DNA from 4 places in the Planococcus sp. YIM B11945 genome. Region 1 is predicted to be linked to each of the others. Evidence: riboswitches for the same ligand, from Rfam matches in the RefSeq annotation. Region 1 holds a riboswitch; each other region holds the start of a gene.
The links. A riboswitch is a leader RNA that binds a small molecule or an ion and turns the genes downstream of it on or off. The one in region 1 is predicted to bind S-adenosylmethionine.

Region 1 (3,449 bases):
TTATGAATGCTGATAGCTTCTTTTATTAGCTGCACTTTCGCTTCTTCGACGCTTTTCGCCTGTTGAATAGCTAAAAGCAGACGGTCAAGCGCCCAGACAAGATTGACGGCAGTCGGCCGCGATTCACCCAGATAAGCAGCGTCATTTTTCACGAGCAGTTGAAACGTATTTAAGCTACCCGTTGCATGGTGCTGTGCTGCTTGCGCTAAACCATACGCGGCGGCAATTCCGATAGCTGGCGCCCCGCGTACTTTTAATGTGATAATGGCCTCGTAAACGTCCTCGATGGTTTCCAATTCCACATAGTCGATCAGGTGGGGCAGCTTTTGCTGGTCCAGTATCGTCAATTGCTGGTTTTCCCATTTGATGGATAATGGAATCGTCATTGGCTTTTCTCCTCAAGCAGTGCAAGAACTGCAGAAATTGATAAAAGTTCACTGCGCTGCAAAATCAACGCTTCGCCAATCCTCAATGTTTGTTTTTTTAACTCGATGCGCCGTTCAGCATCTTCAATGCCATCCAAATCTTTTACATGCGCCAACCCGATGGTGCGGCGGATCATCTCACAGCCTGCAAAACCAATGGCATCCCGGAATATTTTCTCCACTACGCACTCCTTATATCCTGCTGTATCTTTAAACGACTGGGCAGCTTGTTCATCCCAAAGCTCTGAAAAACGGTCCACAAACACCGTCCACGTCTGTTTGATATGGTTGAGGATTATGCTTCGCCCTTCACCTTCTCGCGTCACCGATTGAACCATTAAATTCGCCAAAAACAACCCGATATCAAAGCCAATCGGACCATAAAAAGCAAATTCGGGATCGATGACTTTCGTCTCCGTTTCACTGGCGAAAATGCTTCCCGTGTGAAGATCCCCGTGCAAAAGCGCTTCCGCTTCTGTCAAAAAGCTAGTCTTTAATTTTGCGGCTTCCAATTTAAGCGGCCCGTTGTTCCAGATCGCTTCCACTTCTCCTCGAATTTTCGGTTCGAAATCATTGGTCTCATGATCGAAGAAAGGATCGGTAAAAATGAGATCTTCTGTGATTTTGCACAGTTCCGGGTTGGAAAATTCAACGGCCAGCCGCTTTTTGTCAAAAGGGTGCAACGCGAAATCCGAAGTGTGAAACAACGTTTGCGCTAAATATATTCCGATGTCTTTGGCTAGATGTGGATAAGTTTCCCCTTGGATGAGCCCTTCTCGCACAATCGTCAAATGCGACAGATCTTCCATGACAGTGACCGCCAGTTCGTCGTTCGTTGCGTACACAACCGGCACTAATCCCGGCGCCAATTCGCCGTGTTTTGCAAGGGCGTTTGCTTCAATGGCTGCGCGTTTTAACGTCAGCGGCCAACTTTCGCCGACAACTTTGGCATAAGGCAATGCTTGCTTAATGATCAGCCCATTGCCGTTCTCGCTATCGGTAATTTTGAATACGTAATTTAAATTGCCGTCGCCGATTTCCCGGCTTGTTAGTTCGGCTCCTTCTGGAAAAAAGGTTAATTTTTGCGCCAATGCGATTGCGCTTGTATCGGTTAACGCTTTATATGAATTGGTTAATAAAGTGGTCATCGTCATCTCCCTTTCATGGACAAAATAAAAAGCCTCTTTCATAAGAAAGAGGCGCAGAATAAGAGATTCTTTACCTCTTATCTTTCAGAGAATGTCGTCTCTGATGGAATTAGCACCGTGCCTTGCGGGATTTTCATCCCGGCGCAAAAGCGCCCCGTCTCACAACGGTATTACGGTCGGTTGCTGGGCGTCATCGGGCCAATATCCCTCTGCCAGCTCTTGATAAGAGTATGCATTGCATGAATTTTTAGTGGTTATGGTTCGAATTGAATACTAGCACGATTCAAAATAGCGTGTCAACTTCTTTTTTTCTGTAAATAGCCAATTGACAGATTTCCCGATGCGTGGAATAATCGAACTACTTTGTTGCAAGCCAATTGAATATTTTCTTATTTAGAGCAGGTGGAGGGACAAGCCCTATGATGCCCGGCAACCGGTCCAACAGTGGACACGGTGCTAATTCTTGCAGCCAATCGGCTGAGAAATAAGAAGTTGTTAAGTTTTTAACCTCTTCTTATTTGAAGAGGTTTTTATTTTTTTGTAGGAGTGTGAAAGGGATGGGCGGAGCAATTGCTACGTATCAGCTTTATGGGCAAGCAGGATCGTTTGAGAAAAAAGCGGAAGGCATCGCATTAGGTCTCACGGTTGGATCTTGGACCGATTTGCCTTTGCTTGAACAGCAGCAGCTAAGACAACACAAAGGATCCGTCATTTCCGTGGCGGAGTTTGAAAATATCCGGCATCCAGAAAAGCCGGAACAAATGAAAGCCGAAGTGAAGATCGCGTACCCAAGCGCCAATTTTTCTCCAGATATTCCGGCTATTTTAACGACTGTTTTCGGCAAATTGTCGCTTGACGGTGAAGTGAAGCTGCTGGATTTGGAATTTGAGGAAGAGCTTCTCTCCCACTTTCCGGGTCCGCGATTTGGCATTAAAGGCATACGGGGCTTGCTTGGGGTTGAAGGGCGCCCGCTCGTGATGAGCATTTTCAAAGGCGTCATCGGCCGCGACCTCGAGTATTTGTCCACGCAGCTCCGCCAGCAAGCACTCGGCGGCGTCGACCTTGTCAAAGACGATGAAATTCTGTTTGAAAATCTATTGACGCCTTTTGAAAAAAGAATTGCCGCCGGAAAAGAAGTGCTTCGCCAAGTATACGAAGAGACCGGGCACCGCACGCTATACGCTGCCAATTTAACCGGGAGGACTTCCGGTTTGAGAGAAAAAGCCCAAAGAGCGCGCGAACTTGGCGCGGATGCTTTGTTATTTAATGTCCACGCATACGGGTTTGACGTATTGCAGGAGTTGGCCGAAGATGACAGCATCGGCTTGCCGCTTATGGCCCATCCTGCTTTTAGCGGCGCTTTTACTTCATCGCCTTTCTACGGAGTTGCCACACCGCTTGCTCTCGGCAAACTGACGCGTTATGCAGGCGCGGATTTTTCTTTGTTTCCCTCACCTTACGGCAGTGTCGCCTTGGAAAAGTCAGCCGCTTTGTCGCTAGGCCAGGAACTAACAAAAGACAGCAGCGTCAAACGGACATTTCCGGTGCCTTCAGCCGGCATCCATCCGGGTCTTGTGCCATTGCTACTTAACGATTACGGCATTGATAGCGTCATCAACGCAGGCGGCGGCGTCCACGGACATCCTGCAGGTGCTGCAGGCGGCGCGCTTGCTTTTAGGCAGGCCGTTGATGCGGTCTTGAACGGAATCGATTTAGCTGAAGCGGCAGAACACCATCCGGAATTAAAAATGGCACTTGAGTTATGGGGGTAACCACGTTGAAAAAACCAATTATTTTTTGTGATTTTGATGGCACCATCACCAATGGCGACAACATCCATGCCATTATGAGCCGATTTGCCTCAACTGAATGGAAT
Region 2 (3,449 bases), 490 kb from region 1:
TGTGCTTTTACTTTATTGTGAAATAGAGAATATGTCAAGCGAGTTTTTGAAAAAGTTTTTTATTTAGGGAAATTGATGCCCAAAAAGAAGTGTTTGATACAGAAAACCGGCAGTGCTCAACTCGAGCCTGCCGGTTTTTTCTTGAAGACGGAAGAGACTTTTGTTTCAGTGCCGTTTTTGATCCGAATAATGTTTTCAATGTGTTTCCAGACGGCCATAGCAAACAAGGCAAAAGACGTCAGTATTGGCCAAATGCTTTCAGCGGGCCAAAAGGCGATGACCATAAAGACGCTGTAAAGAAGCAGGACGCCGACGACCAAATAGCCGGTCGACAAAGCGGCTGCCACCAACAGCAACCCGCCGGCAAGGCCCAATTTCCAGTCCAGGGCCAACATCACGCCGATGACGGCCGCCGTTCCTTTTCCGCCATCAAAGTTCATGTAGAACGGGAAGTTATGGCCAAAGACCACGCCAGCGCCGACAATGAACAATAACGTCCAAAGTGTTTCATCCGGCATGGCGGTGCTGCCGAGGATGAGACGCAATCCTGCTACAGCGGCAAAGCCCTTGAGGATATCGATGAACGCGACAAGCGCGCCGTATTTCCATCCGAGAACGATCGCCGCATTGGAGGCGCCGGAATTTTTGACGCCTTCTTTTTTGATGTTGATGCCGGAGAAAAGCTGAGCAGCCAATGAGCCATGAAAACAACCAATAAAATAACCTGCTATAAGTGCAATTGCAATCCATAAAACCACGCTTCATCCCCCTTTTCTCTCTACATAAGTATAAACGTTCCACAATAAAGAAAGTTTCGGAATTTTTAATTATTTAACTTGACATTTTAAAAAATAGTTTTTATACTTCTTCACATGATGGAAAACTAAATCTGAATACTCTTATCAAGAGCGGCGGAGGGAATAGGCCCTGCGATGCCCGGCAACCGGCAAGCGATCAGCTTGAGAAGGTGCTAAATCCTACAGATCCCAAAAGGTCTGGCAGATAAGAGGAGGCAAATCCGTATATAACGGCCCTCTTCTTTGCGAAGAGGGCTTTTTTTGTTCCTCCTCGCCATTATCATCCATCAAACAAACTTTAGGAGGAATTGCCAATGACGAATTTCCAGCCAGAAACGCTTTTATTGCATGGGGGACAGCAGCCGGATCCGGTAACAGGAGCAAGGGGTGTGCCGATTCACAAAACGACTTCTTATGTCTTCAAAAACACGGAGCACGCACAAAACCTGTTTGGCTTGAAAGAAACGGGAAATATCTACTCGCGCATCATGAACCCGACGGTAGATGTGTTTGAACAGCGGGTGGCGCTTTTAGAAGGCGGAACGGCTGCAGTTGCACTGGCTTCAGGGATGGCGGCGATCGCGTTTTCGATTTTGAATATTGCCGAAGCGGGTGACGAAGTAGTCGCGGACAGCAATTTATACGGCGGAACGTATAATTTATTCGCTAATACATTGCCGCGCTACGGCATTACCGTGAAGTTTGTGGATGCGACGGACCCGGAGAACTTCCGGGCGGCAATCACCGATAAAACAAAAGCGGTCTTTGGAGAAATCATCGGCAACCCGAGCTTGAATGTGTTTGATGTGGAAAAAGTGGCGGTGATTGCCCATGAAAATGGCATTCCATTATTGATCGACAATACGTTTGCCTCGCCATTCGGCAGCAATCCGATTGAGTTTGGAGCAGACGTGATCATTCATTCGGCGACAAAATGGATCGGGGGGCATGGCACAACAATCGGTGGAATTGCGGTAGACGCAGGCAAATTTGATTGGAATAGTTCGCGTTTCCCGAACTACACAGAGCCCGACGAAAGCTACCACGGCATCCGGTATGGAATTGATGTGCCAGAAGCAGCGTTCGCTACCAAACTGCGCGTCCAATTGCTTCGGGATTTTGGACCGTCGTTAAGCCCGGAAAGCGCCCATGCATTTTTGCAGGGACTTGAAACACTGCACCTCCGCTTGCCGAAGCACAGCAGCAACGCCCTAAAAGTAGCCGGATTTTTAAAAGAACATCCGCAAGTGGAATGGGTCAACTACATCGGCTTTGAAGACCATCCGTCTCACGGGTTGGCACAAAAGTACTTGAAAGATACCTTCGGTTCAATCGTCAATTTCGGCGTGAAAGGCGGACGGGAAGCAGGGCGGAAAGTTATTGACAGCGTTGCGCTATGGTCGCATGTTGCAAATGTCGGCGACGCCAAATCGTTAATTATCCATCCGGCCTCCACGACGCACCAGCAATTGCAAAAAGAAGAATTGGAGTTGTCCGGCGTGACAGAAGAATTGATCCGTTTATCGGTCGGCTTGGAAAATCCGGATGATTTGATTGCGGACCTTGAGCAGGCGATCAAAGCAGCTGTATTGGAAAACGCATAGGAGGGATTGGAATGGCCGAAGTATCGATCGGATCACTGATTCTCGATTCGAATAAAACCTTGCACGACGTCACGCTCGCTTATGAACGAGTCGGCAAAAAGGATGCGCCGGCCATTCTCGTTTGCCATGCGTTGACTGGAGATCAATATGCAGTGGGGACTATAGAAAATCCGGGATGGTGGAGCGGATTGATCGGTCCCGGGAAAGCAATAGATACGGACATTTTTCAGGTAATCACGTTTAATATTCTGGGAGGATGCAACGGCTCGACCGGCCCGATATCTGTGAATCCGGAAACGGGAACGCCTTACCGGGCGGCTTTTCCCGATTTGACGATCCGCGATATGGTGAGGGCGGAATTTAAAGCTCTTCAAAAGTTAGGCATTCCTCATTTGACAGCGGTGCTTGGCGGTTCGCTCGGCGGCATGAAAACCTTGGAATGGGGCCATTTGTATCCGGACTTCGTTGATGGGATATTTCCGCTGGCAGTGACGCCGGCCTATAGCGATTTCGGCATCGCATTCAACCATATCGGCATCAAAGCGATTGAGTATGACGATGGGTTTAACGAAGGGAACTATGCCGAATCGGCAGAGTTGAAGGGATTGCAGCTTGCACGAATGACCGGGATGGTCACTTATCGAAGCGGCGGCATGTTCAACGGGCGGTTTAAGCGAAGAAGAGATTCGACGCAGTTTGATGTCGAATCGTATTTGACTTATCAAGGGGAAAAGTTGGCTAAACGCTTTGATGCAAACAGTTACGTCACTTTGCTGAAAGCGATGAATACGCACGATGTCAGAAGCGAAAAAATAAAAGTTCCCATCTATTCGTTATCATTTACGCACGATCTGCTTTACCCAAGCGAAGGGATGATTCCTTGGCTGCAGCAGCAGCCAAATGCTTCTTGGGAAATTGTTGAAACCGAGTTCGGCCATGACGGATTTTTAGTGGAATTTGAAAAATGGGGAAGGTTAATTGTGGAGAAACTCAATCAGTTGTCGATTACGCAGCCTATGCATTAGCATAGGCTGTTTTTAGTGGTGGA
Region 3 (3,449 bases), on a different contig from region 1:
GCATCGTAAATTTGCGGTTCGTGTTCACGCGTCAAATTGATTGTTTTCGCGTAGCAGCCGCCTTCGATATTGAAGACGCCGTTGTCTGACCAGCCGTGCTCGTCGTCGCCGATCAATTTGCGGTTTTCGTCAGCAGATAGCGTCGTTTTTCCAGTGCCCGAAAGGCCGAAGAACAACGTAACGTCTCCTTCAGGGCCAACGTTTGCTGAGCAGTGCATTGGAAGAATGCCTTTTTCAGGCAAAATATGGTTCATAATAGAGAAGATCGATTTTTTCATTTCACCGGCATACTCCGTGCCGCCAATCAAAATGATGCGTTTTTCCATCGAAACGATGATAAACGTCTCAGAATCCGTGCCATCTACTGCTGGGTCCGCATGGAAGGTAGGGGCATAAACAACCGTAAAGTCTGCTTGATGTGCCGCCAGTTCTTCTGCATTCGGACGAATAAACAATTGATGAGCGAATAAATTATGCCATGCATATTCGTTGATTGTTTGAATAGAAAGGCGAGATTGGTGATCAGCTCCGGCAAACCCTTTAAAGACATATAAAGCATCTTTTTGTTTCAAGTGATTGATGACTTTCGTATAAAGGTTTTCAAAAATCTCAGAAGAAATTGGGCGGTTGACATTGCCCCAATCCACTTTGTTTTTCGTAATCTCCTCTTCTACGATATACTTGTCTTTAGGAGAACGTCCTGTGTATTTTCCTGTTTCAGCTTTGACAGCTCCATCAACGGTTAAAACCGCTTCACCGCGTGATGTTGCTTCTTCTACTAATTGAGGAACAGATAATTGAATGCGTACGTTAGGGCCATTCAATAAATCATTCAGGCCGCTTGCGAAGTTCACTGTATTCATATATATGTACCTTCCTTTTCGTGTATTCCCATGGAAATGGGGAGGAAATAGATTCGAAGATTAGTATAACACATTGTGCCCAATAGTCTATACTAATAGCTGCGGCAAATGCAAAATTTCCAATTCGTACATAATCCTTTATAAATAATAAAAGTTTTTGCTATTAAAAGATAGGAAATGCGAAAAAAAGTTGACATGAACTTGCACATTAAGTAAGATGGAAAATTGAACGGATACTCTTATTCCGAGCTGGTGGAGGGGGCAGGCCCTATGAAACCCGGCAACCTGCTGCAGGTGCAGCGAAGGTGCCAAACCTGAAACAAGGTGCAAAGTCCTTGGATGATAAGAGTGAAAGGTGCTTATGATGATTTTCCCTTTCCTTATGAACTAAAAGGAAGGGATTTTTTTGTGCAAATGCCCTTTATCCTCGTGTATAAAGGCCACAACGGCTTGAAGTCCATTTCAAATGGGCTTGACATGGGAAATGAGTATCAGATCAATTTCGGGAGCAATCTCGCAGGATATAAGGAGGAATACACATTTTGAAAAACCGTCGATTATTTACTTCAGAATCAGTAACAGAGGGCCATCCGGATAAAATCTGTGACCAAATCTCAGATGCCATCTTGGATGCGATTTTAACAGAAGATCCAAATGCTCGCGTAGCATGCGAAACAACTGTAACGACAGGGCTTGTCCTTGTAGCGGGAGAAATTACAACATCTACATATGTTGATATTCCGAAAGTCGTGCGTGAAACTGTCCGCGAAATCGGCTACACACGTGCAAAATATGGCTTTGACTCTGAAACAAGCGCAGTCTTGACTTCTATCGATGAGCAATCGCCTGATATCGCTGCTGGAGTTAACGTAGCGCTTGAATCGCGCGATGGACAAATGACTGATAAGGAACTGGACGATATCGGTGCAGGAGACCAAGGCCTCATGTTCGGTTTCGCTTGCAATGAAACAGAAGAATTGATGCCATTGCCGATTTCATTGGCCCATAAATTGGCGCGCCGTTTGGCAGAAGTGCGCAAAGAAGAAATTCTTCCTTACTTGCGCCCGGACGGCAAAACGCAAGTGACGATTGAATACGATGAAAACAACAAACCGCTTCGCGTGGATACGATTGTTATCTCTACTCAGCATCACCCAGAAGTGACGCTTGAGCAAATTCAGCGCAACATCAAGGAATATGTCATCAACGAAGTGGTGCCAGCGGAATTGATGGATGCAGAAACAAAATACTTCATCAATCCAACTGGACGTTTTGTTATTGGCGGACCACAAGGGGATGCGGGATTGACTGGCCGCAAAATCATCGTTGACACATATGGCGGTTACGCGCGCCACGGCGGCGGTGCTTTCTCTGGGAAAGACGCAACAAAAGTTGACCGTTCAGCTGCATACGCTGCGCGCTATGTTGCGAAAAACATTGTAGCTGCAGGACTTGCAGACCGTTGTGAAGTGCAATTGGCTTACGCAATCGGCGTTGCTCATCCGGTATCATTAGCATTCGATACATTCGGAACTGGCAAAGTCAGCGAAGAAACGTTGATCGATCTTGTCCGTGCAAACTTCGACTTGCGCCCGGCAGGCATCATCAAAATGCTTGACTTGCGCCGCCCGATCTACAAACAAACTGCAGCGTATGGCCACTTTGGCCGCACAGATGTAGATCTTCCATGGGAACGCACTGACAAAGCCGATTTGTTGAAAGAGCAAGCAGGCGTTTAATAGCAACTAGAAAAGACGATTCGGCATTTAGCTGAATCGTCTTTTTTGATTTACTGGCAATTGAATTTTGTTAGTTCTAAAGGTATGATTAATTTATTCGAATAAAAGACTAAAAATTCTAATAATAAAAATGAGAGAATATTCCTAGCGAAAATGCCTGTAATTTATTCACTGGCTGCCGAAGTTTTTGGCTGTTGCAACGATTTATAATAAGCGCCTTTTTCGGCGTACTCCCGGACGATTCGCTCCATGTCTTGTACATCATCTTCGCGGAGCTCGCGTACCACTTTGGCAGGGCGGCCAACTGCCAGCATGCCGGGCGGGATAACTTTGCCGGGCGGCACTAAACTGCCGGCGCCGATAAATGCGCCTTCACCGATTTCAGCACCGTCCATAATAATGGAGGACATGCCGATCAAAGCACCTTTTCGGATGGTGCAGCTATGGAGCATCGCTTGATGGCCGATGGTGACGTTGTCTTCAATCAATAAGGTTTTGCCCGGGCTTTGGTGAAGCACGCTCAAATCCTGGATGCTGACTTTTTTTCCGATAATCGTGGGGGCGACGTCACCGCGGATTACGGTGTTAAACCAAACCGATGACTCGGCTCCAATTGTCACGTCGCCTGTAATGGTGGCATAATCGGCAATAAAAACAGTAGGATCAATGGAAGGCTGTTTGTCTTTGAATGGATAGATCATAAAAAAACTCCTTTTAAAAGATGAACTTTTATTTAATCTTATCAAAACTAGGGTAAAGGTCAAACAGAGACAGTTCCGGCAATGCAGGGAAGGGAGGCGCGAGTGATGTGGAAATGGCAAGCGGTAGGCCAAGCAAAAGCGGTCAT
Region 4 (3,449 bases), on a different contig from region 1:
ATGCAAACCCAAGAAATGATTGGCATGGAAGCTTTGCTGCGCTGGCACCACCCGGAACTGGGTTCAGTCTCTCCAGCGGAATTTATTCCCATCGCCGAAGAAACAGGGCAAATCGTTCCCATCGGGTCTTGGGTATTAAGAACAGCGTGTCTGCAAAATAAAACATGGCAAGACAAAGGCTTAGCGCCATTATGTGTTTCCGTAAACGTCTCTGCTCTTCAATTTCAGCAAGAAGATTTTCTAAAAACGGTAAGCCTTGCTTTAGAAGAATCGCAGCTCGATGCGAGTTTTCTCGAGTTGGAAATTACCGAAAGCATCATGAAAAATATTAAAGAAAGCATTGAAATCACGGAATGCTTGCGGGCAATGCGGGTGAAGATTTCCATTGATGATTTCGGAACGGGCTATTCTTCTTTGCATATCCTTCCCAAATTGCCGATCCATACGATCAAAATCGATAAGTCGTTTATTGATGACATCGAACAAAAAGATCATCAATTGATGATGAAAGCCATCATCGACCTCGGCTTGACCTTGAAATTAAACGTCATCGCCGAAGGGATTGAAAATGAAGGGCAAATGAACATTCTGCTGGAAAATAAATGCCGCTTCGGGCAAGGCTATTTGTTCTCAAAACCCGTGCCGGCAGAAGCATTCGAATACCTTCTTCCGCTGAAAAAAGCGCCCATTTCCAATTAATCAAAAGAGCTGTTCCAAAGTCAGAATATCCGGCTTTGGGCAGCTCTTTTTTCACTAAACCAATTGCCCTTCCGCTTGCCGGACTTTTTGCAGCGCTTGTTTGATATCTTCCAGTAAATCATCTGAATGCTCCAAGCCGACCGACAATCTCAACAAGCCGTCTGTTATGCCCCGCTTCTCACGCTCATCTTTCGGCATTGCAGCGTGGGACATGGTCGCAGGATATGACAAAATCGATTCGACCGCGCCTAAGCTCACTGCAAAAATGGGAATACGCAAATTGTCTTTGAAGATTCGCGCCGCTTCTTTTGATGGCAGCCGGAAGGATAAAACCGCGCCAAATCCTTTTGCCTGACGAATGTGAATGGGATGTCCCGGATGAAACGTAAATCCCGGGTAGTACACTTCTTCAATCACTGGCTGCTGATGCAAAAATTCCGCTATTGCTTGTGCCGATTCGGATGATTGCTTTAAACGTGTTCCCAAGGTCTTTATACCTTGAATCAATGTATAACAATCTTGTGCTCCTAACACAGCACCGAACGAGTTCTGGATAAACGCCAGCCGCTTGCCCAGTTCTTCGTCTTTGGTGACGGCGAGCCCCGCGGTAATGTCGCTATGGCCGGACAAGAATTTCGTGGCACTGTGAAGCACAAGATCTGCGCCAAGCGCCAGCGGGTTTTGATAAAGCGGCGTCATGAAGGTATTGTCGACAAACGTCAAGCAATCGTTCGCTTTTGCCAGTTTCGCTGCAATTTCAATATCGGTGATGTTCATCGTCGGATTGGACGGAGTTTCAATGTACACCACTTTTGTGTTCGGCTGGATTGCTTCGGCCATTTCGCCGAGATCGGTCATGTTGACAAACGTGTATGCGATGCCGAATTTATTCAAAACTTCCGTGACAAAGCGGTACGTCCCGCCGTAAACATCTTCTGAAATGAGCACGTGATCGCCTTTTGACAGCAGCATGAAAGCGGAAGAAATCGCCGCCATGCCGGAAGCGAATGCAAAACCGCGCGTGCCCCCTTCAAGTTTCGCTATGGTTTCTTCCAGCGCCAGCCGCGTCGGGTTGCCCGAACGGCTGTAGTCGAACGGGCCGAATTCGTCAAAACTTTCCTGATGGAACGTGGATGATAAGTAAATCGGAACGTTCACCGCCCCAGTTTGTTTGTCCACTCCAGCTGCATGGATAAATGCCGTCTCCAAATGATCTCCCATATTAAAAACCTCCTTCAAAATAAAAACAGGGCTTTTCTCCAAAAAAGAAGAAAGGCCCTGTTTAAGAAACACCATCTTCTCATCTTTTAGGCAATTGCCTATTGGAATTAGCACCGTGCCCAAAGGCTGGTTGCTGAGACTTCACAGGGCCAAATCCCTCCGTCTCTCTTGATAAGAAATAATTGTATGAAGTTGATATTGCTGAATGTTTTATATACTAACGCATTTTTCTGAAAATGGCAAGGTGCATTTTTTACGTTCCGCAATATGTTCGGTAAGGGCCGTCTGGTGAATCCGGAAGATCGGCGTATTCTTCTTGCTCAATTGAATGGGCATAAGGATCCTTTAACACGGCCAACAGGTTTTCCATCACGCTGTAATCATTCTGGAATTCCGCAGCAGCAAGAGCTGCTTCGACCCGGTGGTTGCGCGGAATGACGGCCGGGTTGCTGGCCCGCATTAATTGCATAGATGCCTCGCTCGATTCCGTTTGTCTTTCGCGCCGCGTCTCCCAAATTCCCCGCCATTCAATGAATTCGGCCGCTTCGAATAGTTTGGCATCCCGCACGCGCCCGGTCGTCAACGCAAGGAACGTGTTCGTATAATCCGCTTTGTGCTGTTCCATTAAAATCAACAGTTTGTCGATCAATGTTTCGTCTTCTTGTTCTTCATTGAACAAACCGAGCTTTTTCCGCATCCCGGACAGCCAAAGCGACTGCTGCAGCTCAATGTATGCAGACAGTTCTTGCTGGGCCATTTCAATCGCCTCTTCTTGCTGGTTGTGAAGAAGCGGCAGCAAGGATTCGGCGAAGCGCGCCAAATTCCAGCCTGCAATCATCGGCTGGTTGCCATAGGCATAGCGTCCGCCGTGGTCAATCGAACTGAATACCGCTTTCGGGCTGTAAACGTCCATAAACGCACACGGGCCGTAATCGATCGTCTCTCCGCTGATCGCCATGTTGTCAGTATTCATCACACCGTGGATAAAGCCTGCTAACTGCCATTTAGCAATCAAAGAGGCTTGGCGTTTGGCGACTTCTTGGAATAAAGCAAGGTAACGGTTGTCAGCTTCTTTCGCTTCAGGAAAATAGCGTTCTATCGCATAATCAGCCAACGCTTTGAGTTCTTCTACTGTGCCGAAATTCCGAATGTATTGAAACGTGCCAACGCGCAGGTGGCTTGCAGCGATACGCGTCATGACAGCACCCGGCAGGCGGGTTTCACGTAGTATGGCTTCGCCTGTTTCAATGACGGCCAAACTGCGGGTCGTTGGAATGCCAAGGCCGTGCATCGCTTCACTGATGATATATTCGCGCAGCATTGGCCGAAGCGCAGCACGGCCGTCTCCTCCGCGTGAATACGGCGTCCGTCCCGACCCTTTCAGCTGGATGTCGAAACGTTCGCCGCTTGGCGTGATTTGTTCGCCATACAACAAGGCTCGGCCATCGCCTAGCATTGTAAACGAGCCGAATTGATGTCCGGCATACGCTTGGGCAAGCGGCTGGCCGCCTTCTGGCACTTCGTTGCCT

Region 2: it holds a riboswitch for S-adenosylmethionine, as region 1 does, so the genes downstream of both, ACRRQV_RS08225 (O-acetylhomoserine aminocarboxypropyltransferase/cysteine synthase family protein) here and mtnW (2,3-diketo-5-methylthiopentyl-1-phosphate enolase) in region 1, are expected to answer to the same signal.
Region 3: it holds a riboswitch for S-adenosylmethionine, as region 1 does, so the genes downstream of both, metK (methionine adenosyltransferase) here and mtnW (2,3-diketo-5-methylthiopentyl-1-phosphate enolase) in region 1, are expected to answer to the same signal.
Region 4: it holds a riboswitch for S-adenosylmethionine, as region 1 does, so the genes downstream of both, metC (cystathionine beta-lyase) here and mtnW (2,3-diketo-5-methylthiopentyl-1-phosphate enolase) in region 1, are expected to answer to the same signal.

Annotation. Positions count from the first base shown of each region.
Region 1 is NZ_JBOZWR010000004.1:541,520-544,968, forward strand. It holds gene mtnA (S-methyl-5-thioribose-1-phosphate isomerase) at 1-386, opposite strand, end outside; gene mtnK (S-methyl-5-thioribose kinase) at 383-1,573, opposite strand; SAM riboswitch class I at 1,648-1,802, opposite strand; SAM riboswitch class I at 1,960-2,064, shown strand; gene mtnW (2,3-diketo-5-methylthiopentyl-1-phosphate enolase) at 2,131-3,345, shown strand; gene ACRRQV_RS10640 (2-hydroxy-3-keto-5-methylthiopentenyl-1-phosphate phosphatase) at 3,351-3,449, shown strand, end outside.
Region 2 is NZ_JBOZWR010000004.1:49,986-53,434, reverse strand. It holds gene ACRRQV_RS08230 (glycerol-3-phosphate acyltransferase) at 117-758, opposite strand; SAM riboswitch class I at 897-1,009, shown strand; gene ACRRQV_RS08225 (O-acetylhomoserine aminocarboxypropyltransferase/cysteine synthase family protein) at 1,112-2,401, shown strand; gene metX (homoserine O-acetyltransferase MetX) at 2,413-3,426, shown strand.
Region 3 is NZ_JBOZWR010000001.1:17,406-20,854, forward strand. It holds gene pckA (phosphoenolpyruvate carboxykinase (ATP)) at 1-863, opposite strand, end outside; SAM riboswitch class I at 1,100-1,212, shown strand; gene metK (methionine adenosyltransferase) at 1,403-2,602, shown strand; gene ACRRQV_RS00205 (gamma carbonic anhydrase) at 2,767-3,303, opposite strand; gene ACRRQV_RS00210 (alpha/beta fold hydrolase) at 3,409-3,449, shown strand, end outside.
Region 4 is NZ_JBOZWR010000007.1:101,833-105,281, forward strand. It holds gene ACRRQV_RS14000 (putative bifunctional diguanylate cyclase/phosphodiesterase) at 1-699, shown strand, start outside; gene metC (cystathionine beta-lyase) at 754-1,920, opposite strand; SAM riboswitch class I at 1,997-2,098, opposite strand; gene ACRRQV_RS14010 (protein adenylyltransferase SelO) at 2,174-3,449, opposite strand, start outside.